Regions from separate parts of the Lysinibacillus sp. K60 genome, predicted to be linked through region 1. Evidence: predicted binding sites of a transcription regulator. Region 1 holds the regulator's gene; each other region holds the start of a gene.

Evidence for each region. The regulator LexA, encoded in region 1, represses DNA repair genes until DNA is damaged. The targets are predictions, from matches to a motif close to CGAACATATGTTCG.
Region 2: ruvA (Holliday junction branch migration protein RuvA) is a predicted target of LexA. The motif match lies at 9,755-9,768, and genes of this name have one in related genera.
Region 3: HCH28_RS18680 (Y-family DNA polymerase) is a predicted target of LexA. The motif match lies at 2,641-2,654, and genes of this name have one in related genera.

Annotation. Positions count from the first base shown of each region.
Region 1 covers NZ_JAASJR010000003.1:34,572-45,262, reverse strand. The annotation lists gene HCH28_RS07515 (DJ-1/PfpI family protein) at 1-364, shown strand, start outside; gene HCH28_RS07510 (helix-turn-helix transcriptional regulator) at 974-1,165, shown strand; gene def (peptide deformylase) at 1,158-1,733, shown strand; gene HCH28_RS07500 (YneB family resolvase-like protein) at 1,764-2,429, opposite strand; gene yneA (cell division suppressor protein YneA) at 2,426-2,740, opposite strand; gene lexA (transcriptional repressor LexA) at 2,909-3,526, shown strand; gene HCH28_RS07485 (gamma-glutamyl-gamma-aminobutyrate hydrolase family protein) at 3,634-4,356, opposite strand; gene HCH28_RS07480 (prepilin peptidase) at 4,390-5,142, opposite strand; gene HCH28_RS07475 (hypothetical protein) at 5,208-5,900, opposite strand; gene HCH28_RS07470 (PilN domain-containing protein) at 5,897-6,490, opposite strand; gene pilM (type IV pilus biogenesis protein PilM) at 6,490-7,464, opposite strand; gene HCH28_RS07460 (prepilin-type N-terminal cleavage/methylation domain-containing protein) at 7,577-8,032, opposite strand; gene HCH28_RS07455 (prepilin-type N-terminal cleavage/methylation domain-containing protein) at 8,089-8,565, opposite strand; gene HCH28_RS07450 (type II secretion system F family protein) at 8,691-9,896, opposite strand; gene HCH28_RS07445 (type IV pilus twitching motility protein PilT) at 9,893-10,691, opposite strand, start outside.
Region 2 covers NZ_JAASJR010000002.1:62,855-73,545, forward strand. The annotation lists gene minD (septum site-determining protein MinD) at 1-644, shown strand, start outside; gene HCH28_RS04075 (peptidoglycan DD-metalloendopeptidase family protein) at 738-1,292, shown strand; gene HCH28_RS04080 (zinc metalloprotease) at 1,282-1,893, shown strand; ribosomal protein L21 leader region at 1,939-2,016, shown strand; gene rplU (50S ribosomal protein L21) at 2,031-2,339, shown strand; gene HCH28_RS04090 (ribosomal-processing cysteine protease Prp) at 2,356-2,712, shown strand; gene rpmA (50S ribosomal protein L27) at 2,709-3,008, shown strand; gene HCH28_RS04100 (Spo0B domain-containing protein) at 3,188-3,715, shown strand; gene obgE (GTPase ObgE) at 3,721-5,010, shown strand; gene HCH28_RS04110 (ACT domain-containing protein) at 5,035-5,490, shown strand; gene pheA (prephenate dehydratase) at 5,656-6,534, shown strand; gene HCH28_RS04120 (thiol-disulfide oxidoreductase DCC family protein) at 6,559-6,951, shown strand; gene HCH28_RS04125 (transcription repressor NadR) at 7,083-7,616, opposite strand; gene HCH28_RS25300 (LysM peptidoglycan-binding domain-containing protein) at 7,758-8,831, shown strand; gene HCH28_RS04135 (phosphotransferase) at 8,866-9,699, shown strand; gene ruvA (Holliday junction branch migration protein RuvA) at 9,811-10,431, shown strand; gene ruvB (Holliday junction branch migration DNA helicase RuvB) at 10,450-10,691, shown strand, end outside.
Region 3 covers NZ_JAASJR010000009.1:124,344-135,034, forward strand. The annotation lists gene HCH28_RS18660 (hypothetical protein) at 1-114, shown strand, start outside; gene HCH28_RS18665 (hypothetical protein) at 131-709, shown strand; gene HCH28_RS18670 (YhjD family protein) at 775-1,134, opposite strand; gene HCH28_RS18675 (hypothetical protein) at 1,124-1,306, opposite strand; gene HCH28_RS18680 (Y-family DNA polymerase) at 1,319-2,578, opposite strand; gene HCH28_RS18685 (leucine-rich repeat protein) at 3,091-10,691, shown strand, end outside.

The sequences.
Region 1 (10,691 bases):
AATAGAGCTTGACGATATTGATAGTCTACTATTACCAGGCTGTATGGATATTTCTACATTACAACTTGAAGAGAGCTTACTAGATTTCATTCGTTATCTATCTGCAAAAGGAGGAATGATTGCCAGTATTTCTAGCTCCCCTTACCTCTTGGCAAAAGCAGGTGTCTTAAAAAACAAAAAATATACAGTAGGACTACCTTTTGATGGTATGAAACAGTTAGGGTGCTTTGAGCTTCACAACTATTCAGATGAACTAGTGGTACAAGATGGCAATATCATTACAGCAAGAGGAAGAGGTTTTATTCCTTTCGGTATTTGTTTTGGGCATGCATTAGAGCTAAATTTTGATGAAAATTGGTATTAAGTGAGGATTTAAAACCCAAATGTCCAATTAATCGGGCATTTCATGTTGTTGAAAAAAGATGATGTCATTAGTAGAATGAGACCTTTTAACAAGGCGAGCGGTGTTTTCCGTTCCGCCAGTGTCCTTTCGCAGCTTTACTCACTTACGTTCGCTCAAGGGTCTCATCTGTGACGCTGGCTCCTCTCCAATCAACCATTCTGCAAAATGTCTTTACTTCATACTAGCAGAGCAATCAAATAGTCCAATATCTGTATTCTTAGGGGGATGGGATTTTTATTTTCAATGTGGAAAAGTGATGCGTGTCCCCCCCTCTATAAAGAGTAGTGAACACCTTTACTTTATCTGAAAACATTTGCTAAAAAAGATAAATATTTATGGATTGGAGTGGAGGGCTACTTAACTCCCGTGGGATAGCGAAACAGGCGAAACTCTAAACGGAGCGGTAGCGGAGGAAGCGATTTAGTGCTCGCCAACAGGAAAGCAAGTAGCCTGCAACGGAAATCCATTTCTACCCTTTAATTGACTGTTTTGTTTTTCACTAAGAAATGTCCAATTAATTGGACATCCATTGTATATGTCTAATACTTTGGACAAAATGGAGGGATAATTCTGAAGAACATCATCAAAATTTTAAGAAAAAAATTAGGCATTACACAAGCTGCACTTGCAAAAGAATGTGGAGTTGTGAGACAGACGATTAATAGCATTGAAAATGATAAATATGATCCGACTCTTGAATTAGCTTTTAAGATTGCTAAGGTTCTTAATAGCCGTATTGATGAGGTGTTTATTTATGACTAAATTTCACCCAAATTATATGATTACAATGAAGGACTTCGTGAAAGAACACTCGGCAATTTTAAGAAAACAAACTCAAGAAGTGTCGATACCAGTGACCACTGAGGATCGAAATACCCTCCTAGCCATGCTACAATATCTGAAAAATAGCCAAAATCCAACGCTAGCAAAAAAATATAAGCTTCGCCCTGGAAGTGGACTCTCTGCTAATCAAATTGGCGTAGATAAACGAATGTTTGCTGTACTCTTTGATGACCAAGAAATGATGCTCTTTAACCCTAAAATAATAAGTCATTCCATCAATATGATTTATCTACCGGAGGGAGAAGGCTGTCTATCTGTAAATCGACCTGTTCCTGGTTTTGTACCGAGATATGAGAGAATTAAAGTCAAAGCTTATGACATCGATGGACATGAAATCATTGTACAGTTACAGGGCTATGGGGCCATCGTTGTACAGCATGAAATCGATCATTTAAATGGCATCATGTTTTATGATCGAATAAATAAAGAGCACCCTTTCCAACTGCCTAGTCATGTTATCATCGAAAGCTTTTCTTCCCTTCAGTAGTTTTTTACAGAAAAAAAATTAGCAGGAATATTATTTTCCTGCTAATCTTTCTTGGTGCTCTTGGAAACGACGATGTACAGTCGCCTTACTTACCTCAAAGCCTAACCCTCTAAGCGTTATAGAAATTTCTTCAAAGGTAAATCCACGTTTGCGTAGCTTCACAATTTCCTCTACAGGTAGATCTTTACGCTCCTGCCCCTGCGGATTACCTCGGTTCGATAAATTATTTTCTGGACGATAACCGTTTTCTACAGCACGTCGCATACCTCGTCGAATTTTAGCATTATGAATTCTACGCTGATATTCCTCTACAATCGCTAAAATTTCAAGCAGCATCGTATCCATTTCATTTAATTGGACTGGGCCTGCATCACGCATAGAAAAAACGTCAGTTGCTGACTTTTGTAATAAATGTAATACAGCCATCCTTGCATTGCCTCGTCCTAAACGAGTTTCATCTTGGACAAAAAGAGCATTAATGTTCTTATCTTTTATAAAATCAAGCATTTCTAGTAAGCCTTCACGTTCTACATCATAGCCACTATGTTGATCTTTGAACACGCCCTTCACCGCATAGCCTTGCTCTGTAGCATAGCGCAGCAACTCTTCCTGTTGGCGCTCTAATGAGGAGCTTTGTGTTTCTTTTTCGGTACTTACGCGACAATAGACAACAGCCGATAGTTGATTATTTATCATTGTTCATTTCTCGCAATTTCGATAGTATTGATGGGACTGGCTTGATCACTCACTACAGGAATAACTAGAGATTTTCCTGCTACAATTTTAATATCTGCTAGTTCATTTTCAGTTTTTACAAGCTTTATCCAATCATCAGTACTCATTTTACCACGATATTGCTCGGCTAACGACCACAAGCTATCCCCATGTTCGATTTGAATTTCTGCGTAACTAACTTTTCCTGGATCAGTAATGTAAAGGTATGCTGCAAATAATAAACAAGCTCCTATTAAAATTGAGATATGTGTGTTTTTCTTAAACCATGTCATAATCATTACCCCCTTTTTAAGAATGTTTGTTCGGAATGTATGTTCCCATAATAAAGCGAACAAACGTTTTTGTCAAACACTTTTCGAACCTATGTTTGCATACGTGTTCGCATTCTGTTATACTATCAAATAAGAAGAATGATTTTAGAAAAAAAGAGGTGAGCACTCATGAAAAAAGTTTCGAAAAGACAAGAGGACATTTTAGCTTTCATTAAGGAAGAGGTACGAGCTAAAGGATATCCACCATCAGTACGCGAAATTGGTGAAGCAGTTGGACTTGCTTCCAGTTCAACTGTTCATGGACATTTAGCTCGATTAGAACAAAAAGGCTTTATTCGTCGAGATCCAACAAAGCCACGCGCAATTGAAATTTTAGAGCCTGAAGAATCCATCCAAAAGCAACAGGTGATCCATGTTCCACTTGTCGGGAAGGTTACAGCTGGTTCTCCAATTACAGCAATTGAAAACATTGAAGAATACTTCCCATTACCCGATACGTACGGCACAAGTGAAGATCAATTGTTCATGCTAGAAATTATGGGAGAATCAATGATTGAAGCTGGGATTTTAGATGGAGATTTAGTCATTGTAAAACAAAAGGCAACAGCTAATAATGGGGATATTGTTGTAGCTATGACAGCTGAAGATGAAGCAACTGTAAAACGTTTCTTTAAAGAGAAAAACCATTTCCGTTTACAGCCTGAAAATTCTTCTATGGAACCTATTATTGTCGATCAAGTTTCTATTTTAGGACAAGTTGTAGGTCTTTACAGACGTGTACATTAACGATTAAAGCAGGTTTTGAGGATTATGTTCCTTCTAAGAGCATGTATCCTCTTTTTTACGCAAAAAAAGAATCCACATACGATTGGATTCTTTGTACAATGCCTCTTCTAAGCTTCCTTCTTAAATTTTAAGCTCGCTTCCACAAAGGCTGAAAATAGCTTTTGCGCACCCTCATCTCCTGCTATGGCTAGTTCCTCAGGATGCCACTGAACAGCCAAGCAAAATGGCATCTCCTCATGAACTACCGCTTCGATAATACCGTCGTTAGATTTTGCCGCTACTTTTAATTTTTCTGCTAAAACATTCACCGCTTGATGATGAAATGAATTCACTGCTATTTTCTCTTGTTCAACGATAGTCGCTAAAAGATTGTCAGCAATAACCTGAACAGAATGGGTAGCTACAGCTCGACCTGATTGCTGCATATGTTGAAGTAATTTAGTGCTAAAATGATCACTATCAATATCCTGATATAAAGTACCACCTAAAGCAACATTTAGTATTTGAATTCCTCGACAAATCCCGAAAATAGGCATCTTCCGTTGGAATGCGGCTTCAATTAATGCTAACTCAATCGTATCTCGCGCTGGATGAATTTTTCCAAGCTTTAATGAAGGCTCAGCCCCGAATAGAAATGGGTGCACATCATGACCACCAGATAATAATAATCCGTCTGTAAGGGCTAAAATCTGTGCTGCCTCTTCTTCTATCCCAATTGGAATAATCAATGGAATTCCACCAGCTTCAATGATGCTTTTGCTGTATGCCACATTTAATCGAGAGGATAAATCATCCTCAACAAAGGCTGTAATTCCAATAATCGGTTTCACTTGCTTCCCCCCACATTCCTGAAAATTGAACAATTACCAAAAGCTTATATACCAATTGATTAATAGATCGCCATAGAAATAAACAATAACTGCGGCCAATGCAATAGATGGCCCAAACGGAATGGGTGTTTTTCTCCCCTGTTTGTTTTTCGATAACATGGTAATCCCGACAACCATACCAATAACTGCAGCTAAAAATAGCGTTAACAGTGTATCAATCGTACCCAGAACGAGACCAATTAAAAAGAATAATTTAATATCGCCTCCACCCATGCCACCGTTTGATAGCACAGCAATGATATATAATATGCCAAAGCCAACCACAGCACCCACAAGAGAGTCCCACCACGGTGTTAATGGTGACAGCACTCGTCCAATAGCTAGCACAGGTAAAAAGAATACTAACACCTTATCAGGAATTAGCATATAGGCCAAATCTGACACAACGATAATAACTAATAAGGAGATAAAAAAGAACGCTACTATCAATTCTATGCCCCAGCCTAGCTGCCAATAAGCAAAGGCAAATAATACACCTGTCATTAATTCTATGACTGGGTAAACCCAAGAAATTTTATTGCCACACCCCCGACATTTTCCTCCTAAAAATACATAAGACAAAACTGGTACTAAATCAAGCGCCGTTAGTCGTCTCTGGCATTTCAGACAATGTGAAGGAGGATGTACAATCGACTCCTTCTGTGGTACACGTAAGCCAACTACATTATAAAAAGACCCAAAGACAAGTCCAAATAAAAAAATAAAGATCGTATAAGCCATTTCCAATTTCATGTCCTCCTAAACCAATAGGCGCCCATACAAATAAAGTATGGCGCGCCTATAAAATAAAGTTATTGTTGTTCTTCGTAATAGAACGTCGTCACTTGCACTGTTGCCTTTAACGTAAGATCCGCATCTTTCTCAAGCTGTGCCTGCTCTCCAGGCAATTTAAATTCAATCTTATCGGTTTTCATGACACGCTCTAATTGTTCAACCTCCTGTAAAAAGCTTTCAAGAGAATTAAAATCAAGCGCACCCACCTCTAATATAAAAGTAATAAGCTTTAAATTAGGTGGTAAAGAGTCCTCCGAAAGAGAGGCAGTCGGTGTAATACTCTCCTTGTTCTGCTGATCACCATTGACCTCTGCTTCAGCCTGCTCCAACATATTGAGGTCATTCGATACATCAGAAGGTGTCACAGTGCCGCCCTCACCTTGAACCGTTAAAGACAGTATACGAGTTCCTGTCACCTCTTCAATCTCAGCTAAATCAAGAATAATCTTTTCAACGGCTCTTGTGGCAGGTAGCTTTTGTCTTAAGGCTAATATATCGATAGTAGGCTGTCCCTGCTCCTTGTCTAATTGTGCTAGTTGTTCTTTGACATTAGCTAATTCTTGCTGCACCTGCAATACATTACTCTCTTTTTCATTCACTTCATTCAATTTTGGTGACAGCAAATAATAATACAGCGCAAATAAAATAGCAGCTATCAGCGCAAGTAACAAAATCATAGATGAATTTTTACTACTCGTTAATTTATTCATGAGCGTCGTCCTCCAGCTAAATACATAAAATCGATTGTCGCTGTGATAGACACTGAATATCGCGGTACTTCTTTAAATTTTTGTTGGGGTGTTAACTCCCTTTGTTCACCTAGCTCTATTTCAAAGTTTGAGACCGTGTTAATTTGAGCATCTGTAAAATAGCTACTCATTAAAAGTCGCTCAACATATTTCGATATATCTGTCATCGTTTCAAAATCCACTTCAATATTCACCGAGTTCTCTCCGAAAACATAGCTACGTAAATAGGAATGAGTTGGTAATAAAGTTTTTGTTTCATCAATTAACGGTGTTACAGGATAAGAAACGCTTTGAATAAAAGTCACAGACTCTTCCAACGAACCCTGATCGACACTTTGTCGTGCGTCTAGCTCCTGCTGCAATTGATCAAGCTGTGTTGTTAATGCCTGTTCCTCTGCAGTCAATCGTGACAAATCACCTTTTGATGTAAAAAATAAAAATAGTAAATAAGCTACAATAAGTCCAACAATGACAATCACCAAGCTATAAAAAAGCTTGGGAGAGGCTGCTCTTTTTTCAAGTTGTGGTAAGAGGTTTATATCTGGAACCATTAACGAACCTCCTTCAAAGCCAAGCCAAGCAACGTTGAAAATTCTCGCTTAAAGCGAGGAAACGATTTCTCAATTTTTTTCCCATCGACAACCCTCAGTGGTGGTTCTAAATTAGAAGCGAGTAAGTTCCCAATTGATTTCAATAGTGGGTTATCGCCAAGCATGATAATTTCATCCACTGTTTTTTCACCTTTATGTAAAGAAAACTTAAAGAAATTCATCATCCGATCAATCTCTAGAACCTGATCCATTACGACCATTTGATAATTCTCTGATTCGCCATTATAGATAAATTGATAGCTAGACTCATTCTCTTTCTTCCCCTGCCATTGCGTCATATCTACTTCAATGGTTTGATAGCGCAAAAACTCCACCTGGCCATTGGAAAAAATACTGATTGAGAGTTCATTAATCGACCATTCTGCTATTAAATATGTTTTATTAGGCATTAATAAGGACATGTGCTCTAATAAGCGTATATTACAAAGCGCACGAATATCGGCAGCTTCGGGTTCTAATGAAACATCTAACAGCATCCCTACAAGTTTCGTAATCTCTTCAGAAGGCGCAGCAAATAAGATAGCCTTGCCATCCTCGGCATCTGCATCATACACATCAATTAAAGGGTCTTGAAAAGGTAAATGAATGGAATGTCCCAATTCCATTTCAGCATATCCTCGTAATTCCTGAGGCTTTACATCTTTAGGGTGCTCAAAGTTTTTTAATAGAACCGTCGTATCAGGGACAAACATGCGAACAGCCTGTTTTTTCCCTGTCCATTTCATTACTTGCTCTTTAATCACCTCAAAAAGAGCTACCTCATCGATAATAGTTCCATTTTCAACGATTCCAGCTGCTAAAGGGTATTCATAGCCCTGCCACTGATTAGGCTCTGGTCCTTTCGCCACAATCGCACGCAGCACATAATCCTTCAGCTCAATCGAAACATGCGACTTTCTTTTTCTCTTAAACATGTGAAAAGACCTCCTTATCCTATTCAGTATAAATGATTTTTTCAATTAGTCATCCATTTCCCAGCCAGAAACGCAAATTTACTTGCGCTTCTGAGTGGGTTGGGAGGACTGATTATGGCGTTGTTGTATCTGGAGTAGTTGTAGGTTTTTCTCCTCCAGCTTTCACCAGTTTACTATTAATATCTTTTTCAAGGGATTTCCCATCTGCAACTTTAAATTCTTCTAATTTTATATCCTTTAATCTAGGGTACGTAATTTGCCAACCATCTTTTGTTAATTCAACAACAGTATCACTTAAATCTATACCATCCACATACGATTTTAATGCATCTTTATCGCATTTATCATCTTTACAAGCCCCATCAATATAAGCAATCTTAGCCCCCGCTAGAATATTTGATGCCTCCGCTAAAATTGCACGGTCCTTCGACTTATTAATAATATTACCAATTGCAGGTACAGCGATTGCTGCGATAATTGCTAGGATAACAATTACAGCTAATAGTTCAACTAATGTTAAACCTTTCTCATTTTTCAATAGTTTTTTATTTTTCCATTTTTTTAACATAATGAAATCCTCCTTAATAGTTTTATATGAAGTGTGTGTACACGCGCTTCTGAACATTATGGCGAAGCTGCACAATCTCGCCCAATACATTTGCCACCTGTTCCTTTGCTTCCCTTGCGAATATCGTCTGCAATATGCTGTAAGGTGGCATTATCAAAATTTATATATTTTCCATTGCTGTAATAAATCGCATGCGCATTGAAGTAGTAGGTGCCTTCGATAAATTGGACATTGGCACTCTGACCTTCTTTATCTGCCTCTAATATTTTACCGGCACTGTCTAGATACCCGTCGGATACTAATTTTTCCACTTCGACGATTTGCCATTGATCAGCGGTTGGATGCTCCATAAAATAAAACTGTGCGGCATGAATAACATTGATGGCATCTGCCTTTAATGCCTTATAACGTGAATTATCAATGACATTACTTATTGCTGGAATTGCAATGGCAGCAACGATAGCTAGAATAACAATGACTGCCAATAACTCGACTAATGTCAAGCCCTTTTCGTTCTTTACCCTAATTTCCATGTCCAGTCTCTCCTTTAATACTTAACCATGAAGATACCTACTTGCCGCTTCCTTTTGTTAGCAAATCTAAGTAGATATTTCCCATTAAGCGGAACAAAAGGGCATCCATATCAATATTGTAAACATTACATATTTTCATATAGTTGGAACATTGGTAAGAATATAGCCGCAACGATGACTCCTACAACTAGAGCCAGTACCACAATCATTAAAGGCTCAATGAGTGACTTCATGGTATCGACAGCACGGTTTACTTCCTCTTCATAAAAATCAGCGATCTTTTCAAGCATGTAGTCCAAGGAGCCTGTTTTCTCACCAATTGAGGTCATTTGTGTAACGAGTGGTGGAAAGAGCCAGCTTTTTTCAAGTGGCTCTGATAATGTGCCACCCTTTTCTAAATTATCGCGCGCTTCCAGTACTACTTTACCCATTACCGGATTACCACCAACCTTTTCGACAATTGTTAAGGCTTGTAAGATTGGTACGGAGCTGCTAAAGAGTGTTGACAAGGTTCTTGTCATTCTAGCGATAATATCCTTTTGCAATAGCTGTCCAAAGATTGGCATACGCAGTAAAAATACATTGACGGCATAATGAAACTCTTTATTATTTTTATAGAAATAGTGTAGGCCCACTACTAATACCAATAGCCCTAAAATTACAAGGTACCAAAACTGAATGAGCCAATCACTAATACCCACTACAATGACCGTTATTAACGGCATTTCCAAATTCATTTCCTTAAATGCATCCATAAAGGTTGGCACAATGAACACCATTAAAAACATACCAACCACTAGTGTTAAAAGCGATAAAATTGCTGGATAGGTCATGGCAGATTGAATTTTTTTCTTAATGTTGTATTGCTTCTCTAGTGTGCTTGCAAGACGATCTAATGTATCGTCGACGTTCCCTGTAGCCTCACCAGCACGCATCATATTAACAAATAGCAATGGGAACACTTTTGGGTGTTTGCCTGCTGCATCTGAAAATGCCATACCATTTCGAATATCCTCTTCAACCTGCATCAATGCTCGCTTTAGTGGTTTACTCCGTGTTTGCTCGCCCAAAATATGGGTCGCTTCAACGACGGGAACGCCAGCACGAATTAATGTCGCATATTGTCGACAATAAATAACAAATTCCTGGTGCTTTACTTTTGTCCCAAAAGCAATATCTTTATGTAAAATGCTATTTGACTCCTGAAGTTCTCGTGCATTAATTCCTTGTGCTCGAAGCTTTTCCATGGCTACCTTTTTATTCGGTGCCTCGATAATGCCCTTTTTAGGTGCTCCTGTTTTGGTACGACCACTATAACGAAATATCGTCAACTATAATCACCAGCGTTCATATATGGTCTTGCATCCTCTAGAGAAATTTTACCTGTCGTAATTAGGTGTTGCATGGAATACTCCAATGTGTGCATACCTAATGCTTTACTTGTCTGCATCACACTTGGAATTTGGTGAATTTTTTCGTTACGAATTAAATTTGAAATAGCAGGTGCCTGTACTAAAATTTCTGTCGCAGCAATACGCCCTTTTACATCCTTACGTACAAATAAACGCTGAGAAACAATACCTTGTAGTACATTCGCAAGCTGCACACGAATTTGACTCTGCTGATGCGGTGGAAATACATCGATAATACGGTCGATCGTCGTTGGTGCACTACTTGTATGAAGTGTAGCCATGACTAAATGCCCTGTTTCAGCAGCCGTAATAGCCGTTGAAATGGTTTCATAATCTCGCATCTCCCCAACTAAAATAATATCTGGGTCCTGACGCAACGATGCTCGTAAACCATTGGCAAAGCTCATTGTATCGACACCAATCTCCCGTTGATTGATGACAGACTTCTTATGTGTATGCAAATATTCAATTGGATCCTCTAACGTAATAATATGTTTAGATCTAGTTTCATTGATATGATCTATCATTGCTGCCAAGGTAGTTGATTTCCCTGAGCCTGTTGGGCCAGTTACTAAAATTAAGCCTTGTGGTTTTTCCGCAAGCTTATATAACACCTGTGGCATATTGAGTGCTTCAATAGATGGAATTTTAGCCTCAATTAAACGAGCTGCAATCGTCACTTCATTTCGTTGATGGTATGCATTGACACGGAAT
Region 2 (10,691 bases), on a different contig from region 1:
TTGAAAATCGTATTATTTATGACCTAGTTGATGTGGTGGAGGGACGCTGTAAAATTCATCAAGCATTGATTAAGGATAAACGCGTAGATGAGAAACTATTTTTATTACCTGCTGCTCAAACAACAGATAAAAACGCTGTTACCCCTGAGCAAATGAAGAGCTTAGTAGAGGAATTGAAAAGAGACTATGATTATGTATTAATCGATTGCCCAGCGGGAATTGAGCAAGGCTACCGTAACGCTGTTGCTGGTGCAGATCATGCGATTGTTGTCACAACACCTGAAATTTCTGCTGTTCGTGATGCAGATCGTATTATTGGTTTACTGGAGCAGGAAGAGATCACAGCACCTAAACTCATCATTAATCGTATTCGACAACATATGATGAAGAGCGGTGATACACTGGATGTCAATGAAATTACAACTCATTTATCTATTGATTTATTAGGCATTATTATAGACAGTGAAGGCGTCATCTCATCTTCTAATAAAGGTGAACCAATTGTAATGGATCCCTCAAATAAAGCGTCATTAGGCTATCGAAATATTGCCCGTCGTATTCTTGGTGAATCAGTGCCTTTAATGGCTATTCAAGATGAGCAAAGAGGGATGTTTTCAAAACTTAAAGCCCTTTTCTCAAAATAAATTAAAACCTTTTCGTGCAATAGTACGGGAAGGTTTTTTGTTGTGCATGTTTGGACATGCAATCACATATAGTGAGGAAAAAAGGATGAGGGCTTGTTTAAAAAATGGAAATGGTTCGTCACGATACTTCTTGTGGCGGCGATCATGCTTGTTATTCGTTTAGAGGATCAGGGTGTAGTGGATACACCTGTTCGGAAGCTTGTTACTACCTCTGCTGATTTAACGTATTTAAGTGAGCTCGGACAAAGCTGGTTCGAAAAAGAAAAAGAGACCATCATGGTTTCTAGTGATGTAGGGCAAGCAGATCTTTTAACATTTGCGAATGCCCAAGTATTTAAAGAAGGCTATCTATTGCAGTATGATGTTGGCTTACCTATCTATGCTGGTCAGAATGGATTAGTCGTTTTTACTGGCCATACAAAATACACAGGTAAGACCATGACCATCAGCTATGAAGATGGTACAACCGTTTCCTATGGTATGTTAGATAGTTTAGCTCAACTACCATACACATCTATTCAAGCAAATGATTTAATTGGCATGAAAGAAGCGGGTCAACTTTATGTGTCCATCGAAAAGGGAGATGCCCATTATGATTTAGAGCAAATTGTACAATGGCTTGAAACGACGGAGACAAATGAAGATTAAATTACATCTTTTGTGTATCCCTCTCGTATTTGTCATGATTTTTAGTGGCCAGTTAGCCTATTACGCGATCATTCTATTTTCATTACTGTGGCATGAGGCTGGTCACTTAGTTGCGGCAGTAATGTGTGGAGTGAAGGTGAAATCCTGCGTAATTACACCATACGGGGGAGAAATTCAATTTGAAAATCCAGCGGTTGTGCAAGCTTCGTCACTCCTATGGATTGCATTAGGAGGGCCAATCGCTACGATTATTGGGATTGGCCTCGCTTTTTTTATGCCTGATTTACTCGCTACTAAGCTTATAAATGTACAACTCGTGTTATTGGCTGTAAATATTGTACCCATCATACCGTTAGATGGTGGAAGGATATTGTTAGCCTGCCTATTTTTAAAATATCCAAGAGCTCACGTGATAGAGCTATATTATTGGTTATCATTCATCGTAGCTACTATACTATTACTTGTCACTTTCAAGTTCTTGCCACAATCTATTTTTTTAGCCATCATAAATTTATTCATTTGGTTGCAAGTGTTGAAAGAATGGCGTTATCGAAAATATCGAGTTGCTTTTGAAAAATATGTTATGAATAGATTGACTTAAAAAAAATCGTGTGGTAATATTTTAATGTTATTGTTTGTAGCACCCGTGCTACTACAACCGCTCTGTAAAGGTTTAAGTGTCTAGTAAGATCACCTTATGAAACAGGCGAGTCTGAGTCTAAGAGGAGGTGCAGTAAAATGTACGCAATTATTGAAACTGGTGGTAAACAAGTCAAGGTAGAAGCTGGTCAAGAAATCTATGTTGAAAAATTAGGCGTAGAAGCTGATGAGGTTGTAACTTTTGATAAAGTTTTATTCGTAGGTGGCGAAAACGTTAAAGTTGGCGCTCCATTCGTAGAAGGCGCTACTGTAACAGCTAAAGTTGTTAAAGAAGGCCGTGCGAAAAAAATCGTTGTTTTCAAATTGAAAGCTAAAAAGAACTACCGTCGTAAACAAGGTCACCGTCAACCTTACACAAAATTAGTTGTTGAAGCAATCAACGCTTAATTGTGAGGTATAGAGAATGATACAAGTTACGATTCATCACGATGAAAATAGACATGTGTCAGCATTCGAATTTTCAGGACATGCTGGTTATGATGAATCTGGTAAGGATTTAGTATGTGCAGGAGCATCAACTATAGCGATTGGTACAGTTAATGCTATTTATGCATTATTACAAATTCAGCCAGAAATCGAACAAGCTGCTGAAGGTGGAGGCTATCTCAAGGTAGATTTACCATCAGACTTAGAGCCTGAAGTAGATGCAAAACTACAGTTAATTGTTCAAGTAATGACTGCCCAAGTGTATTCTATGGTGCAAAATTACGGACAATACATCCAAATCAACTACAACCAAGTAGGAGGTGGAACTCGATGAAATTATTATTAGCATTAGACCTTCAACTTTTTGCATCGAAAAAAGGGGTAGGTTCTACTAAAAACGGACGTGACTCTGAGTCTAAACGACTTGGTGCAAAACGTGCTGATGGCCAATTCGTAACTGGTGGTTCAATTCTTTACCGTCAACGCGGTACAAAAATTTACCCAGGTACAAACGTAGGTCGTGGTGGTGACGATACACTATTTGCTAAAGTTGATGGCGTTGTTAAATTCGAACGTTTAGGTCGCGATCGCAAACAAGTATCTGTTTATCCAACAACACAAGAAGCTTAATCTTTTATAAGATAACATAAAGCGGAGGACTGCATTTATTGCAGTCCTTTTTTTGGCTAAATTTCAAAAAAGCCAATTTTGGACGCAATGACACCAAGGTATAATTGATTAAAGAATTAAGGGAAAAATACAGCAAAACTTGTTATACTAGTAAGGATAACTTTATTGGAGTGAATGGGATGAACAATCAATCACTAACCATTAGTGAAGTATTACGTTTTGCAAATCATGATTATGTGAATCAACTGCAACTGATTCGCATGAATTTAGATTTAGGTAGAATCGAGGAATCGAAAAAACTTATTCAACATTATTCAGAACAATTACGAGTGTTTTCTATCCTCAATCGACTACAATTACCACAAACAATTGAATGGCTTCAAACAGCAGGATGGCGTTACCCATCATTAGCATGGAAGCTAAGCGGTGAGATAAAAAAGCCTGTGACCAATGATATTGATCAGGGAGTTGTAGATTATTTAAACAAAACAGTTATGCATGTTTATGATACATTAGATCCATTTACAGAGCAGATCCTAACGCTTGATGTACGTGTTGACGATCATACATTTGCCGTGACATTCACGCTAAATGGGTTATGGAGTGCTGATGCATTCACCGAAAAAGGTTTGAAACAATTCGACATTCAAACAATTGAGCAGACAAATACGCGCTGGCAATATGTCTTGAGTGCAAATAGGGAGTGAACTAAATGTTTGTCGATCACGTAAAGATTTATGTTAAAGGTGGCGACGGCGGAGATGGTATGGTTGCCTTTCGTCGAGAAAAATATGTACCGAACGGTGGTCCAGCTGGTGGAGATGGTGGACATGGCGGTAATGTCGTATTTGAAGTAGAGGAAGGCTTACGTACATTAATGGATTTCCGCTATAAACGTCATTTTAAAGCACCGCGTGGCGAGCATGGTATGAGTAAAGGCATGCACGGTAAAAATGCGGAAGATTTAATTGTTAAAGTTCCACCAGGTACAGTGGTTATGAATGAAGAAACAAATGCCGTTATTGCTGACTTAGTCGAGCATGGGCAACGAGCAGTTATTGCAAAAGCAGGACGCGGTGGACGTGGTAATTCTCGATTTGCTACTCCTGCCAACCCAGCGCCAGAACTTTCTGAAAAAGGTGAGCCAGGACAAGAATTAAATGTTATATTAGAGTTAAAAGTTTTAGCAGATGTAGGATTAGTTGGTTTCCCAAGTGTTGGTAAATCAACACTTTTATCTGTTGTTTCCGCGGCTAAGCCAAAAATCGGTGCTTATCATTTCACGACAATTGTACCGAATTTAGGCATGATTGAAACGGATGATCATCGAAGCTTTGCAATGGCAGATTTACCAGGGCTAATTGAAGGGGCTCATGAAGGGGTAGGATTAGGCCACCAATTTTTACGACATATTGAACGTACACGCGTTATTGTCCATGTGATTGATATGTCAGGGATGGAAGGTCGCGATCCATATGAAGATTATTTAACAATTAATGATGAGTTAAAACAATATAATCTTCGTTTAACAGAGCGTCCACAGATTATCGTAGCCAATAAAATGGATATGCCTGATGCAGAGGAAAACTTAACAGCATTCCGCCAAAAGGTAGGGGAAGACGTTCAAATTTTCCCGATTTCTGCTGTCTCACGTCAAGGGTTAAAAGAACTGTTGTTTGCTATTGCGGATCTCTTAGAAGTTACGCCTGAATTCCCACTGTATGATGAAGTTGAGGAACAATCAGACGCAACTGTCATGTACAAGCATGAGGCGAAAGGTGAAGATTTCGAAATCACTCGTGACGATGACGGTACATTTATTATTAGTGGCTATGCAATTGAGCGTTTATTTAAAATGACGGACTTTAGCCGTGAAGATGGTATACGTCGTTTTGCTCGTCAATTGCGTGCAATGGGTGTGGACGAGGCTCTGCGTGAACGTGGAGCACAGGATGGCGATACAGTACGCCTACAAGAGTTTGAATTTGAATTTGTCGATTAAGACATGAGTTTTAGGGGGAAGCGTATGAAGAATGTTGCGAATCAGCGATATTATTTAGTTCGTGAGGATGTTTTAACGGATGCAATGCAAAAAACTTTGGAGGCGAAACACTTACTGTCAAGTGGTTCAGTATCTTCCATTTGGGATGCGGTAAAGCAGGTGGATTTATCGCGAAGTGCGTTTTACAAATATCGTGATGCGGTTTTTCCTTTTCATTCAATTGTGCAGGAACGCATTTTAACAGTCTTTTTACAGCTTCAAGATAGAAAAGGAACACTTGCCAAGCTTTTAGAAACGGTGACAATTACACATTGTAATGTCTTAACGATTCATCAAACAATCCCTATTCAGGGACGTGCGAATGTTACATTGTCATTAGATGTAACAAGCATGACCTGTGATCTTGATGATCTTATCCAGCAATTAAAACGCTTAGATTTTGTGGAATCAGCGGAAGTGATTAGTTCTGGAGCATTATAAACACAGAGAGTGTTCAATCCTTTAATTTTTGACAAAATGACAAACATCGTGTTGAATAACCCCAATGGGTAAAGATACGATAACAAAGCTCAAATAAGGAGCTGTCCCAAGCGTTATTCATCACGAGGGACTGCTCCTTATTGTGCCATAAAGGAGGTAAATGCAATGACAAAGCAACAATGGGAAAATCGAATCGCCTATCTAGGACCAGAAGCATCATTTACATACTTAGCAACAAAAGCTACTTTTCCAAATGAGTGGCTTGTACCGTGTGCCACGATTCCAGAATGTATAGAGGCTGTTGCAGAGGGAAAGGTAGATTTAGCTGTCGTGCCGCTAGAAAATGCGCTAGAGGGCTCTGTATCATTAACATTAGATTACTTATTCCATGAGGCAACACTTTATGTAACTGGAGAGTTATTACTGAAAATTCAGCAGCATTTAATGGTCAATAAAGCGCAGAAGGATGATTGGCAGTCAATCGAAGGTGTTTTTTCTCATCCGCATGCACTAGCTCAATGTCATAAATATTTATTTTATCGTTTTAGTCATGTACCATTACATCAAACAACTTCAACTGCAGCAGCAGCGAAATATGTATCAGAGAATCCACAAGAGTGTATAGCGGCAGTTGGTAATGCAGCCGCAGCGGAAAAGTATGGTCTTGAAATAGTGGAGCAGAATATCCATGATTTTCATTTTAATCATACACGATTCTATGTACTATCTAAGCAAAATAAACGATTGCCACAAGAGCTATCAGATGGGCAAGCAAAAACAACATTTATGATTACCTTACCAACAGATCGTTCAGGTGCATTACATCAGGTGCTTTCTGTTTTTGCATGGCGTCAGCTAAATTTAAGTAAAATTGAATCACGTCCATTAAAAACAGGATTAGGTGATTATTTCTTTATGATTGATGTATTAGCAGATGAAAAGGAACCGATGATGCGTGGGGCAATGGAAGAATTAGCTGCGCTAGGTTGCAAAGTAAAATCTCTAGGTACCTATTTTACTTATGTAACATCAGACGAAGCATAGTAATGTGAAGGAGGAGGAAAGAAGATGGGGGGGATTATTTTATTCGATGGTGTCTGTAATTTTTGTGATAGCACTGTTCAATTTATCATCAAACATGATCAAGCGGGCTATTTTCAATTTGCATCGCTGCAAAGCGAGGTTGGTCAATCGCTCCTCACTCAATATCATATTCCAAAGAATATAGATAGTGTAATTCTTATTGAACAAGGGAAAGTGTCTGTTGAATCTACCGCTGCGTTAAACATTTGCCGTAAATTTGATGGATTGTGGCCTTGTTTCTATGCCTTCATCCTTGTACCACCATTTATTCGCAATGCATTATATCGATTATTTGCAAAGCAACGCTATCGTTTGTTTGGGAAAAAAAGTGAATGCTTATTGCCTACGCCCGAGCAACGACAAAGATTTCTATCCTGATAGGGAAATTGCCGCCTTTAAGGGAGCAATAGTTGCGGAGAGAAGAGAAATACCCGTGCTTACGACACAATACCTGCCTTAAAAACAGAAAGCACCGTTTGAAATTAATTTTCAGACGGTGCTTTTGCTATTCATTGATCTGTCACTAAGTAACCCTTTTTTTGTAAAGCTCGCTCAATTAATGTTAAAACTTCAACAGAGGGTGCTGTGATGACATGTAAATGAATGCCACCAGTGAGAGCAGATAAATAATTGGCCTGTGTTGCATTCACACGTTCGATAAATTGTTTCACTTCATGGCGGTTGGATACCATGATTGAGGCTGTCAGTTCACCATATATCGGATGTTCAACAATGACATTTTTGACGGTTCCGCCACAGTCTACAATCGTCATTAATTCATCTTCTGTCTGCTCTGATGTATGCAAGCAAGGGAATGTTCGTTCAACGGTTTGCTGTATTTGTTCTTGATGCATATAAAGATAGCCCTGGCTTGTAGCAATAATAGGCTCATTTCTTGCCTTTAATAAAGTCATATCATTGACGATTACTTGTCTAGAAACATTGGCGAACTTAGCTAAGTCTGTCCCAGTTATAGGTGCTTTATTTTTTTTTAATTGCGCTAATAGTTGCAGTCGGCGTTCTTCGCCTAACATTTTTTTCATAAGAGATCACCCCTGCTCGTAATAAAGGAATCCGTATTCCTTATGAATTAGTGTACCATGAAGCTTTTCTAACTTGCTGAAATTTTTGTATCCAAATGAAACATTGAACATATGATACGTAGAGAGGAAGGGAGGAAAAAATTGCGTATTCATATTGTTCAAAAGGGAGATACATTGTGGAAGATTGCGAAAGAGTACGGCATTTCGTTTGAAGATTTGAAGCGGCTCAATGTCCATCTTGCCAACCCAGATTATATTGTTCCAGGCATGGAAATTATATTGCCTGAAAAAATAAACAAAGAGCCGCATAGAGATTCACATAAAGAAATGCCGAAAAAGGAAACACAAGTGCATAAGGAGACACCAAAGGAAAGTCCTAAAAAAGAGGTACAGCGACCAATGCCACCACCACCGCCAATTGTACCGCCACCACCTATGCCAATGCCAGAACCACAAATGATACCGATACCAATACCGATGCCAATGCCAATGCAGATGCCACAACAGCCGATGTGGGTACCGCAGCCTGTGGAAATGAATTGGCACCAGCAATTGGTGATGCCACAAATGGAGCAAAATGTTACAATACCACCTGTACAAATACAGCCACCACCGCCGCCAGCACCTACACCGCCACCACCACCACCACCTGTAGCTAAACCGAAGCCAATGCCACAACCAGCACCACATCCACCAATGCATATCATGCCACAAATGCCTGCCGTACCACATTGTTCAAGTTGCCATCAGCCGATCTATCATCAGATGTGGTGGCCGATGCCAATGCAGCCGCAGGTCGAGCATTATACGATGCCACAGCAGCCAATGTCCTATGACATGCCAGATCATAAAGTTGGTGGAATGGAAGACTTTTTAGAGTCCACATCACCATTCTTCCATACGCAAGATCACCAAATGAAGCCACAAATGGATATGATGCCTGATATGAATATGGGGCAATCCTGTGGTTGTGGCACACAACCAATGATGATGCCTGATATGAACATGGGTCAATCCTGTGGTTGTGGCACACAACCAATGATGATGCCTGATATGAACATGGGTCAATCTTGTGGCTGTGGCACACAACCAATGATGATGCCAAATTGGCAAATGGACCCTTGTCATTGCCCGCCACCACCATGCCCATCAGCAACAGGTCCTTGGATGTCACCGCATTATTTCCCAGGCGGGATGACGCCTTATCGATGGTGAAAAAGCATATATTGTAGAAGAAGTAAAGCCAAATATTTGGAAATATAAGTATCGATCGAAAAATTATTTTGTCAAACGTGCAAAGCAAGTGGAAATTGCAGAGAAGGTAAGAACCATTCATCGCCAATTGGGACGTATGGAACCTTCTTTGATCCTACCATTAGTTCAGAGCGATGATGAGCAGTTAATTGTGCAAATGTGGCAAGAAGGAAGCCACGGTGCTAACTTTGCGCATAAAAAAGATCGTAAGGAATCTCTTAGACTATTAATCGCTTTACATGATACACATAAAAAGATTGCTTGGCAGCGCATGCCAGGCTTGCATACCTACTCACAGCTTTTAAAATGGCAAATGCGTCATATGCGTTTTAAAAGTAGAAGAAATGAGTTTCGAACATTTTTAACGAAAGAAGAAATTGATCAAATACTGCATTATAGTGATAAGTCATTACAATTGATTGCATTGGAAGATGCACCTGAAAAAGAGATTACGCTATTGCATGGGGATGTAGTTCATCATAATTTTTTATGGTGCTCCGATGGACAATTACGTTTAATTGATTTTGATTTAGCACACCTTGGTGAAGCGGATGACGAGTATATTTTATGGTTACATCGTGTGTTACCTGCTGTAGATTATGATCTTGGAAAGATTTTTGCAGAGTTACCTGAGCTGAAACGACTGGATAAAAGAAAGCTTCATCGCTTAAAATATCCGAATGAGTTATTACGAGAATGGCTGTTTGCTATAGATTTACCACTAGAGCAACAGCTAGTATTTTTAGATTATTTAGTACCGTTTACAAAACGAGCCCTCACCTATTGGCCAAAACTGTGGTACGATATTGATAGATTTGTCAAGAAATGACCGTCAACTGGCGGTCATTTTTGTCTGCGAACGGCGTTTCGACGCTACTTTTTGTCGAGCATTCGTTCGCTATATGCTATAATCGAAGACGATGATTGTGAGGGATTATAGATGTATGATTATTTAAAAGGACAAATTACTCGTATTACACCTGAATTTATTGTGCTGGAACAACAGGGGATTGGGTGGCAACTTAATACGCCCAATCCATTTGCTTTTCGAACATCTGCCCTTGAACAACAGATATATGTTCATTTGCATGTACGAGAGGATGCACAAGTTTTATATGGCTTCCCTAATCTAGATCAGCGTGAGTTATTCCGTAAGCTTATTTTAGTTTCAGGAATAGGACCAAAGGGCGCTTTAGCGATTTTAGCTACAGGTAATCCACAACAGGTTATTAGCGCAATTGAACGAGAGGATGAAGCGTTTTTAGTGAAATTCCCTGGAGTTGGTAAGAAAACAGCACGTCAAATGATCCTCGACTTGAAGGGCAAACTTGGTTCATTATTAGATACACTGGAGTTACCTAGTGCAGAAGATGAGTTACCTTTGTTTGGTGTGAATGCATATAAACACGAATTAGAAGAGGCCTTACTTGCCTTAATGGCACTTGGCTATTCTGAAAAAGAGCTAGAAAAAATTAAACCACAGCTAGAGGATAACGATAAACTTGAAACGACAGATGCCTTTATGAAACAAGCATTGCAACTACTGCTAAAATTAAAATAAGGAAAGGAGGAAAGGTGCATGTCTGAACGTATGATGGCAAGTGAAGCAGGCAGCTATGATGAGCAGTTTGAGTTATCTTTACGTCCTCAAAAATTAGCCCAGTATATTGGGCAACATAAAGTAAAGGAAAACTTACAAATATTCATTGAAGCGGCAAAGCTTCGCCAAGAAAGTTTAGATCATGTGTTGTTATATGGACCTCCAGGACTTGGTAAAACGACCCTAGCTGCTGTCATCGCAAATGAGATGAATGTTAACGT
Region 3 (10,691 bases), on a different contig from region 1:
TTAGTTGTTTTATGTAATCGTATTTATACTATAAATCAAGAGTATCTCCCCTTCATAAAAGGTGGTCCTAGCAATCCTTTAGAAATTAAATTTAATGAAAATGAGATAGTCTAGAAAAGCGGGTGATTAGATGAATATTGTTACAATAATTGGAGTAAGTGTTTTAGGATTAATTACAATTCTAAGTGCTTTTCATGGTTATAAAGCATATCGGGGATATAAATTACGCCAATTTGAAGATTATTCAGAAGAGACTTCTGTTTTGAATGCGTTAGATAATGAGGATTTACATGTTGAAAATAGCTCTTTTAGTAAAATTGTTAGTTCAATGAATATTAGTAAAAGTAGTGAGGAAATAACGAATCTACAATCAACTAATGTTATGAAAACTGCTGTAGATGAATTTAGTAAAATGGATACTGAAAGTAAAAATGTCAAAAGCACTCAAAGCCCAGGTTCTCAAAGCTCTCTAAGAAGTGCTGCTATTGCATTTAATAAGAGAGAGAATGATAGAGTAAAGGGTGGAAGTAATGATATATGGAGTCCAACAACTAGTCATCTATTTACTTCATCAGTGAGTATGGATAATAACAATCGATGTGATGAAAGCTCTGTATTTGATACTGGGAATTCTAGCTTTGGAAGTAATTACTCGTCATCTAACGATTCCAGTTATTCAGGCGACTCTGGAGGTGGGGGATGTGACTAATACAGGATTTGATCAATAAAAGAAGTAAATATGAGGGGGAATTTGAAAATTAGAGTTGTGTCAGTTCAATTAACAAACTGACACAACTCTTTTAATTGTAATTGAATTAAATTTTCTACTTCTGTTTTTATAGCTTGATTTGCATATCGGAAGATTTCATCATTTCCAGCTGTAGCAACTTGAATATCACTAAAATACTCGTCTATTTTGTACCAACATACAACTCTGATTTTTTGTACTTTTAATTTATTCTTATAATGAAAATAATCTTGTCTTAAGGTCTTCAATAGAGAATCAATTAAAGGGAGGAACACAGCTTTCATCTTTAGATTTTCAAATGAATTATAATCACGTTGTAACGATCTAATTGCAAAATCTAGAATAAGGTATTTATGAAGCATTTCTCTCTGACTACTATTCACCATACATTTCGTCCTCTGAAAAAGCAGAAGGGATACTTTCTACTTGATCATAAAATACATCTGTTCTGTTTAACGCTTTGTTATTAATTTTCTCTTCTTGCCTCCATTCTTTAATACATTGTAAATGTTCAGGTAGCATCATTGAGTTCCATTTAACAGCACTTCTATCAATCACTTTAATTCCTCCTTAAGCCAAATGCCCTCCGACTAATGAATTCCTACTAATAGCTGTTCCAGCCTTTGTATATGAAACGGCTCTTAATAAAGAAACTGATCCAAATCTATTTCTTATTGCATCCATTGTATGACCAATAATTTGTCTTTTCTCTTTATGTTCATCAAATAGATCTAATTGTATGCTGCGAGCAGGTTCTAAGTTAGAAATTCTTACTGCCAACTGTCGAGCAGGCTCTCCAGCAAAAAACTCATCGAGTAATTCAATACAAGTTTTATACATAACTAAAGTTTCATTAGTTGGGATGTCGATAGTTTTAGATCTGTGAAATCCTTTAGTCATTGCATTTTTGCTATAAGACAAACCAAAACTTATTGTCCTGCCAACATAACCCGCTTCGCGAGTACGTTTCATAACATCCTCGCACATTTCTAAGGCCACAACTGCTATGTCATTTTTAGTATGATAATCTTTCATTAGCATTTGGCCCTTTCCAAAACTAAGGGCGTTATTTTTAACTAACGGTTCTCCTAAAGTTGAAAGATCTACACCCCATGCGTGGAAATACAATTGATTCCCAATAATGCCAAATTTATTTTCCAATTCATTTAAATCAGAGTTGGCCAAGCCGCCAACTGTTTGAATCCCCATAGCATTCAATTTTGCTTCCATTTGTCGCCCTATTCCCCACATTTCAGATAAGGGGCGAACTGGCCATAATTTAGTTGGAACATCATTATAAGTCCACTTTGCAAACCCAGTTTTTTTAGCTTCAAGATCTAATGCTAGTTTAGCCAACAACATATTTGGTCCCATACCAACTGCTGATGGAATACGGAATTGATCATAAATAGCTTTCTGTATTTCTTTCGCCACTTCTTCAGGAGATCCCCATAATGTATTGATGCCAGAAAGGTCAACGAAACTCTCATCAATGCTATAAACATGTATAGCATCTGATGGGACATATTTTGCTATAAGTCGGGTGATTGCCATTGACATATCTATGAAGAAAGACATTTTTGGTTCAAAAAGTTTAATATCTGGATGCTTCGGGATTTCAAATCGCCGACTGCTAGTTTTGACTTTGAACTTCTCCCTCATCAAAGGTGATGCAGCAAGCACAATGCTGCCTGGTTGGTCAAAGTTTGCGACTACTGCAACTGGAGTTTTTAAAATATCTAGCCCATGTAACATCGCAACACAGCTGGCGTAAAAGCACTTCATATCTATACACATTATTTCACCATTGGGAAGAGAAGAGTAATCCATTTAAATATCATCCTTTTCATAATACTCAACAAGCAGTTTTACTTTTTAGGGTTACTTAAATAAGAACGTTTGTTTGTTTTTTATTTTACGCACAAATGTTCTGTCTCGCAAGAGGGAATTTCATGTAATTTATACTCTTAGAAAAACGCAAATTACCAGTATGCACCGAAATAAAGCTGATCTAGCTATCATATCAAGACAAACTGGCCATAAATCATTCCAAACGATATCGGAACATTATATAGAATTAGATTCAGTTGATTTAGACGATTATATCTAAATTAATTTTCAACAATTTTCTTGATTAGGATAATTATATTTTATATACTAATTGTATATTTGATTCTATAGTATTGGTTTTTGAAGCAAATATACAAAAAAACATAACGGAATTAACAAAATTCGGAAGTACCGAATAAGTGCACGTATTGTGCATTTATTTTGGTGCTTCTTTTTTTTATTTTCAACCTTTGAAAATGTCCAATAAAGAAAAGAGAGGGAGCTGAATATTTTTGTCACAAGAAAAAGAAAGTAAGAAGAAAGTGCAAACAAGTAAAAAGGAAAAACTATTCATTTCAGCTGTAGCAGCAGGAGCTTTAGTAGCTGGAGTATCAATGGGAGCCGGTATTCAAGATGTAAAGGCAGCTACACCTAATCCTGAATCTGATTTTACAGTTAATAGTGTTTCAGGTGGTGTTGAAATCAAAAAATATATTGGGGTACGTAAGGATGTAGTAATCCCTACTACTATAGGTGGAAAACCTGTTATAAGTATAGGTGCAGGAGCATTCAAGGATTTAGCTTTAACATCTGTGCAAATACCAACCACTGTTACAACTATTAAAGATCAAGCTTTTCTTTATAATAAATTAACAACGATTGATATTCCAAACAATGTTAAAAGTCTTGGTGTGGAAGCATATGCGCGTAATCAGATAACAAGTGTTAGCCTTAATGAAGGTTTGACAGACATAGGACGTTTTGCTTTTTTTGATAACAAATTAACAGCTGTAGATATTCCTAGTAGTGTCACAAATATTGACGAAAGCGCATTTGCGTATAACAGTTTAGTAAATGTAGAGATACCTGAAAATATAACTAATGTAGGTAGTGGTGCATTTTCAGCAAACTCAGGATTAAAAGAAATTATTTATAGAGGTAGCAATAAAAATGCGACCTTTGGGGATTGGCGAGGCATTTATGGTTTTACATCGCCCACAGTGTTTAAGGGATATTCGGGTACATCTTTCGAGACGGCAGTAAAAAGTCAAGGGTTCATATTTGAATCTTTAACTGCTGCAATTCCTTTCAGTTACGTAGTCCAGGGTTCTACAGTAAAAATTACTGGCTATACGGGTACTGAAAAGTCCATTGAGATTCCGAGTACAATCGAGGGTAAACCTGTTACAGAAATTGGTGCAGGAGCATTTAAATATTTAGAGTTAACAAACGTTGTTATACCGAATACTGTAAAAAATATTGGTTACTCAGCTTTCGAGGGGCATAAGCTAACAAATTTAGTGTTACCCGAGGGGTTACAAACGATAGAGTTTGACGCATTTTCTGGGGGTACTTTAGAAACAGTAAGTTTACCTTCAACGTTAACTACAATCGGAGATAATGCATTTAGAAGCAACCACTTAACTGGTATTAATATCCCTGATTCAGTTACTGATATCGGTACGTATGCGTTTTCTACGAATAGTATAGCAACTGCAAAACTACCTAGTGGTATCACACACCTAAAACAGGGTATATTCAACATGAATATTTTGGAGTCTATAAATATACCAAACAGCGTTACGATCATAGATTATGAAGCTTTCAATAGTAACGCTTTAAAGTCTATAGCAATTCCTAACTCAGTCACTACAATAAATGAAGGAGCATTTGCATTTAATAATCTAGAGACAGTAACTATACCAAAAAACTTGAAGAGTATAGCGCCTGAATCATTTGCCAAGAACGATTTAAAGACAGTTGTTATTCCCGAGGGTATCGAGCAAATAATGGCAAATGCTTTTGAGAGTAACTACTTAACATCTATAACTATCCCTTCTACTGTAAAAACAATTGAAAGGGAAGCATTTTTCCGTAACAGGTTAACTACAATCAATTTCAGTCCTGACTCTACGTTGCACACAATTGAAACTATGGCTTTTGCAGGAAGTCCAATTACAACAATAGCATTACCGAGGAGTTTAACTATAATTGGTGAGCAGGCTTTCTTTGAAAACAACTTAAGTAGTCTGTATATCCCTAGAAGTGTAGAAACTATTGGGGCAAGAGCATTCTTAGGGAGTAAAAACCTTGCGACTGTACTATACGACAATAGTGGTACAGAAATACTCGGATCAAACATTTTTGGTAAACCTGCAAATGTTACGCCACAGTTCTTTGGTAACACTGGTAATTTTAAAACTTATATTGAAAGTTCTTATGAACCGTCTTACACAGTATACAATGCACCACCAAAATTAACTGTCAAGAAATCTGAGCATGCTAAAGAGATCTATATGTTGTCTTTATCTAGAGATTCCTTAGGTGCTGATATATCTGCTAATTTTACAAATATACGCTATACCGTAACGGACTCAGAAACACTAAAGGGTAATGAAAGTTTCCAATATGCAGGGGTAATAGATGCTCCTATGTATGATGGTATGGTGTCACTAATGGGTAAGCCTGACGGAAACTATTTTCTACATGTGAGAACTACTTCAGATGTAAAAGTCGGCTCAAACTCACCTGTTAAAGTAATAAACGATTCAATAACTCCTATTGTATTTGATACAGTAGATTTAGAGGTGAAAACCCCTTACACAGTAAATGAGGATAAAACATCAGCTGTAGTAAAACCGATTTTCAATAAATCTAACCTAAAAACTGTAAAGTATGCTAAGGGTAAGAACCTACCAGTTAGCTTCTTCACAAGTGGTTTAAACAATGGTCAAATTACTGACATATCATCGAACACAAATCACGAGTTCACTGTAACTGAGGGGACACCTTACACTATTTATGTTGAAGACCAAACAGGGAACAAAACAGTGAAGACATTTGACCCATCATTTATTTATTCAACAATAGATAACTCAATCAGTATTCAGGGGTACTGGGGTTCTGAAGTAGACATTATAATTCCTGAGACTATAGAAGGGTTACAGGTAACACGAATTGCACCAAATGCATTCCAGCCTGTTAGTGAGAGTACACAAGTTGCTCAAGGTCAATCAACTGTAAAGCTAAACAGCGTTGTAATTCCTGAGACAGTGACGTCAATTGGTAATAGTGCATTCTATAAGAACAACCTTCAATCTATCACTCTACCGCAAAACCTTAAAACTCTAGAGGGGTATGCATTTACTGGAAACAAATTAACTACTGTAGTAGTACCTGCAGGCATTACTTCACTTCAAGATGGGGTATTTCTTGGAAACAGATTAACTTCAATCGATATCCAAGGAGACATCAATGAAATAGGTGTGGATGCCTTAAATGGTAATAAACTGACGTCTTTTGTTGTACCTAACACTGTTACAAAAATAGGAGCAAGAGCACTCCAGTCGAATCTATTATCAACGGTGAAGTTGAATAATGGCTTAATTACTATTGGTACTGATGCATTTTCTGCAAACAGTATCACAAATTTAGTAATTCCTACAACAGTAGAAACGATTGATAATAGGGCATTTAATCAAAATCCGCTTTCGTATGTAGGGTATAAAGGGAAGGACCAATCAAAAACTATTGGCGAAGAAGCATTTAACACTCCTTCGGCCAAGTATTATGGGTTACAAGGCACTATATTTGAATCGTACATTACAGATAAAGGATACAGCTACAACAACTTCTACGCACTTGTTGGCTATTCAGATCAAGTGAAGAAGTCTCACTCTTTAACAATTACACCTACAGCAGGCAACCCTAGTGATGCTATTAACTACGCATTCAGTAAAGAAGCAAATGCAGAGGATGTACAAAGTGCTGATTGGGTTTCAGTGCCTAATGAAGGTGTAACAGCGTTACTAGATGACTCTTTCGAAGACGGAACTTACTACTTACACACAAAAGTAGTGTGGGGTAATGACACACTCTTCACAACAAGTAACGCACTAAAATTAGATAATATTCCACCTGTAGAACCTACTCTTTCTGTGGCGGTTGACGATTCTGGCAATAAAGCTATTACTGTAATAGTAGACTATCCAACTGATGCGGTTACAAAGGAATATCAGATTGGTAATGTATCATGGACGCAGTACACCGCTCCTATCGTTTTAACCGAAAACGGCATTATCAAAGCACGTGCAATTGACGCAGCTGGTAACGAAACTATCTCGAAAACATTAGAGGTGGATGTACAAGCAATCAAGTTAAAGTGGTTATTAGATAACTACACAACCGCTACTACAGACGATTTTGCTTGGGCAGGAGTATCAGGTGTATCATCCGAAAACATTGAGTCATTAAAGGAAATCGTAACTGACTATATTTCTACATTTAACGGTGGTGAAGTAACAGTTCCAACAGTAGCCAACTATGAAACTTGGTTGACTTATATTGACTCTTTAGCAAATATACAAACACGTATAGAAAATGCTAAGAGTATCGCTATCCCATCTGAATTAGCAACAGCAATTCAAGATATTAAGGATACTATCAACGCATTACCTGACTGGGTAACAGGAAAAACATCCTTTAACGAAGGAGTATCATTACTTGAACGTTATGCGCCAGCACTAGACGCTGTTATCGATGTAGAAGCCTCATTAAAACAAGCGGATAAAGATTCAGCACAGCAGCTTGTTGATGTAATTGGTGACGATCAGATAGAGAAAAAATTATCTGACAGATTAGAAATAGTACAAGAATTCATTGATGCAACAAATTATGTTGAAAATGCAGAGTCAACACGCAATGAAGAAGATATCCTCAAAGCGCAAACAAAAGTAGCAGCTTTACCTGATCATACAGTTAAGACTCAATTACAAAACCGTTTAGATAATCTTATCCACCTAATTGGGGTGGAACAGGCGGTATCCAAATCTGAAGAAACATTAGTACAAGAAGATAAGGACAAAGCACAAACTCTTGTAGATACACTTCCTCACGGTGATAAGAAAGATTCATTACAGTCTCGACTTGATTTAGTACAGGATATCATCAATGCTTCAAACGCAGTAAAGCAAGCGGAATTTACATCATCTGATGAGGATATTGCTGCAGCACAAGATGCTATTGATTTATTACCTGCAAGTGAAAAGAAATCGGAGTTACAAAACCGTTTAGATGCGGTGAAAAATCTTGGTGATGCTTCAAAAGCTGTAGTAACTGCAGAAACGAATTTAACACAGGTAGATCACGATAAAGCCAAACAATTAGTTGAAGCTTTACCAAATGGGACAGTTAAGGATAACCTAATCTCTCGACTAAACGACGTACAAAACATAATCAACGCAACTAAGGCGGTAGAGGATGCGGAAAGTTCTCTTGAAAAAGCGGGAGTAGAAAATGCTCAACCATTAGTAGATGCTATCGTAAACGAGAATAAGAAAGATGAACTGCAAAACCGTTTAGATGAAGTATCAAAAACAATTTCTGCTAAGGATGGGGTGGCTACTGCAGAAGTCTCTTATTCTATATCTGACAAAGAGGCAGCGGAACAGTTGGTAGATGTTTTATCATCTGATAACCCACATAAGAAGGATCTACTTGACCGACTAGAGCAAGTACAAGCAGTAATTGATGCAACAGAGGCAGTAGACAATGCTAAAGATTTTCCTACAGTTGAAAACATTCAAACAGCACAAGAAGCAATCAATAAAATCAATGAATCTAACCCTAAGAAAGATGAGTTGCAATCTATCTTAGATACGGTAACAAACTTAAAGGCTGTCGAGGACGCAGTATCAAAATCTGAAACTTCACTAGACCAGGAAGATGTAAATACTGCAAGAGGCCTTGTAGATGCTTTAGATGATTCGGATGTTAAGGAAGTATTTATTGAACGACTTGATGAGGTACAGCGTTTAATCGATGCTGAAAAAGCAGTATCTAACTTAGAACTATCTCTATCAAAAGACAACTATGATGGAGTAAAAACTCAAGTAGATGCTCTAAAAGAACATCCAAAGAAAGTTGAACTTTTAGACCGTTTAGAAGCTATTAAGGATAAAATAGACAAATTGACTGCCGAAGAGGAAGCGGAAAAAGCAGTAGATAACGCTGGAAGTACTCTTGACAGAAATGATTATGACAAAGCTAAGGAACTAGTAAATAACCTTGAGGATGGTTCTAAGAAAGAAGAGCTACAAGAGCGGTTAGATGAAATAGGTAAAATCCTAGATAAAATCGGCGAGATTGAAGAAGACCTGAAAAATGCCGAAAACACAAATTCTACTGATTTGGACGACATTCAGAATAAAATAAAGGAACTTCCTGACAGTGACAAGAAGGACGAACTTCAAAACAAGCTAGATGAAATCAAGGTAAATAACGGTGCTGAGAAAGCGGTAGAAACGGTTGAAGAAACGCTTGATAGAGACGACTACAATGCTGCTAAGGATTTAGTGGACAAACTAGAGGATGGACCGAAGAAAGATGAATTCCAAGGCCGTCTAGATGATGTTTTAGAAAAGATTGAAGCACTTGAGTCAGTTGGGAAAGCTGAAGAGTCTAAGTTACAACCTGACTTAGACAATGCAAAGGATATTGTGAAACAGTTACCTGATAGTGAGTTTAAAGAGGAGCTAATAGAACGTCTGGAGGAATTACAAAAAGAACTGGACAAACAAACTTCCGAAACTGATGCTGAAAAGGCTGTTGAAAAAGTAGAGGATTCTTTAAAAAGAGCAGACTATGATCAGGCAAAAGACTTAGTTGATAGACTTGTAGACGAGGTAAAAAAAGGTGAGCTCCAAGAGCGATTAGAAAATGTCCTAGAGAAAATCGTTGCTATTGAAGCCGTAGATAACTCTGAAAAAACATTAACGCAGCAGGATAAAAATGATGCTCAATCTAAAGTAGATAAACTTCCTGAAGGCGAATTGAAGGACAAACTTCAAAACCGTTTGGATGAAGTACAGAAGATAATCGACAATCTATCTGCTGAAGAACAGGCTGAAAAAGCTGTGGAGAAAACGGAGTCCACTCTAGACAAGGGCGAATTTATTATTGCTCAGGATTTAGTAAATGCCTTAGAGGACGGTAGTAAGAAAAATGAGCTGCAGGATCGTTTAGACAAAATTAAAGATTTCATCGGCTTAATTGACGAGATAGACAAAACCTTAAAAGAAGCTGAAGATACTTTAAATACGGATAAACTGGAGAACGTTCAAGAACAGATTACCTCTTTACCTGATAGTGTAATCAAGGGATCTTTGCAAGATCGTTTAGATGATTTACTAGCTTACAGAGAAGCCGAAAAGTCTGTATCAAAAGCTGAAGAAGTAGCAGTACAGTCCTACAAGGATAAAGCACAAGAATTAGTCAACCAATTAAAACCTTGGAAGGGTAAAGATCACTTACAAGAACGTTTAGATAAGCTCCAAGATGTGATTGACCAAAAAGAGGGTGACTTAATAGACAAAATTTTAAATGACCCTGACCATGTTACTTCGCAGGAATTAGCCGACTATACAGACAATGATGTAGTAGATGAAAAGCTGAAAGACTATATCGAAAACATCCTTGAAGAAGCCGAAAACGGTAATATCACAAAAGATGATGTTGTACAAATTGTACGTTTAATCACGTTCTTAGAGAGAGCAAAGCGCTCTATGGCCGAGGTAGACATCACAAAATACGAAGCGGAGTACTTAAGTGCAACAGTCTCTGTAAAATCTAATTTCCCTAATGCCTCTGTATTAAGAGCCATCCCAGGATACTTAAACGACATTTTAGATTTACCAAGTCTGGCAAAAGAAATCGCGGAACTTTTAAACAGACCTTTAAATGATGTATTAGCTGAACTAGAATCACTGTTAGGTTCAGATGAAGTTATAACGTTATCTTACACTGTTCAGTATTTAATAGAAGATGGAGAGGTTATCTTAGAGCAACCGAAAGAAGCACCAACTGGTAAAGTAACTGTCAAAGCGCAAGCTATTGA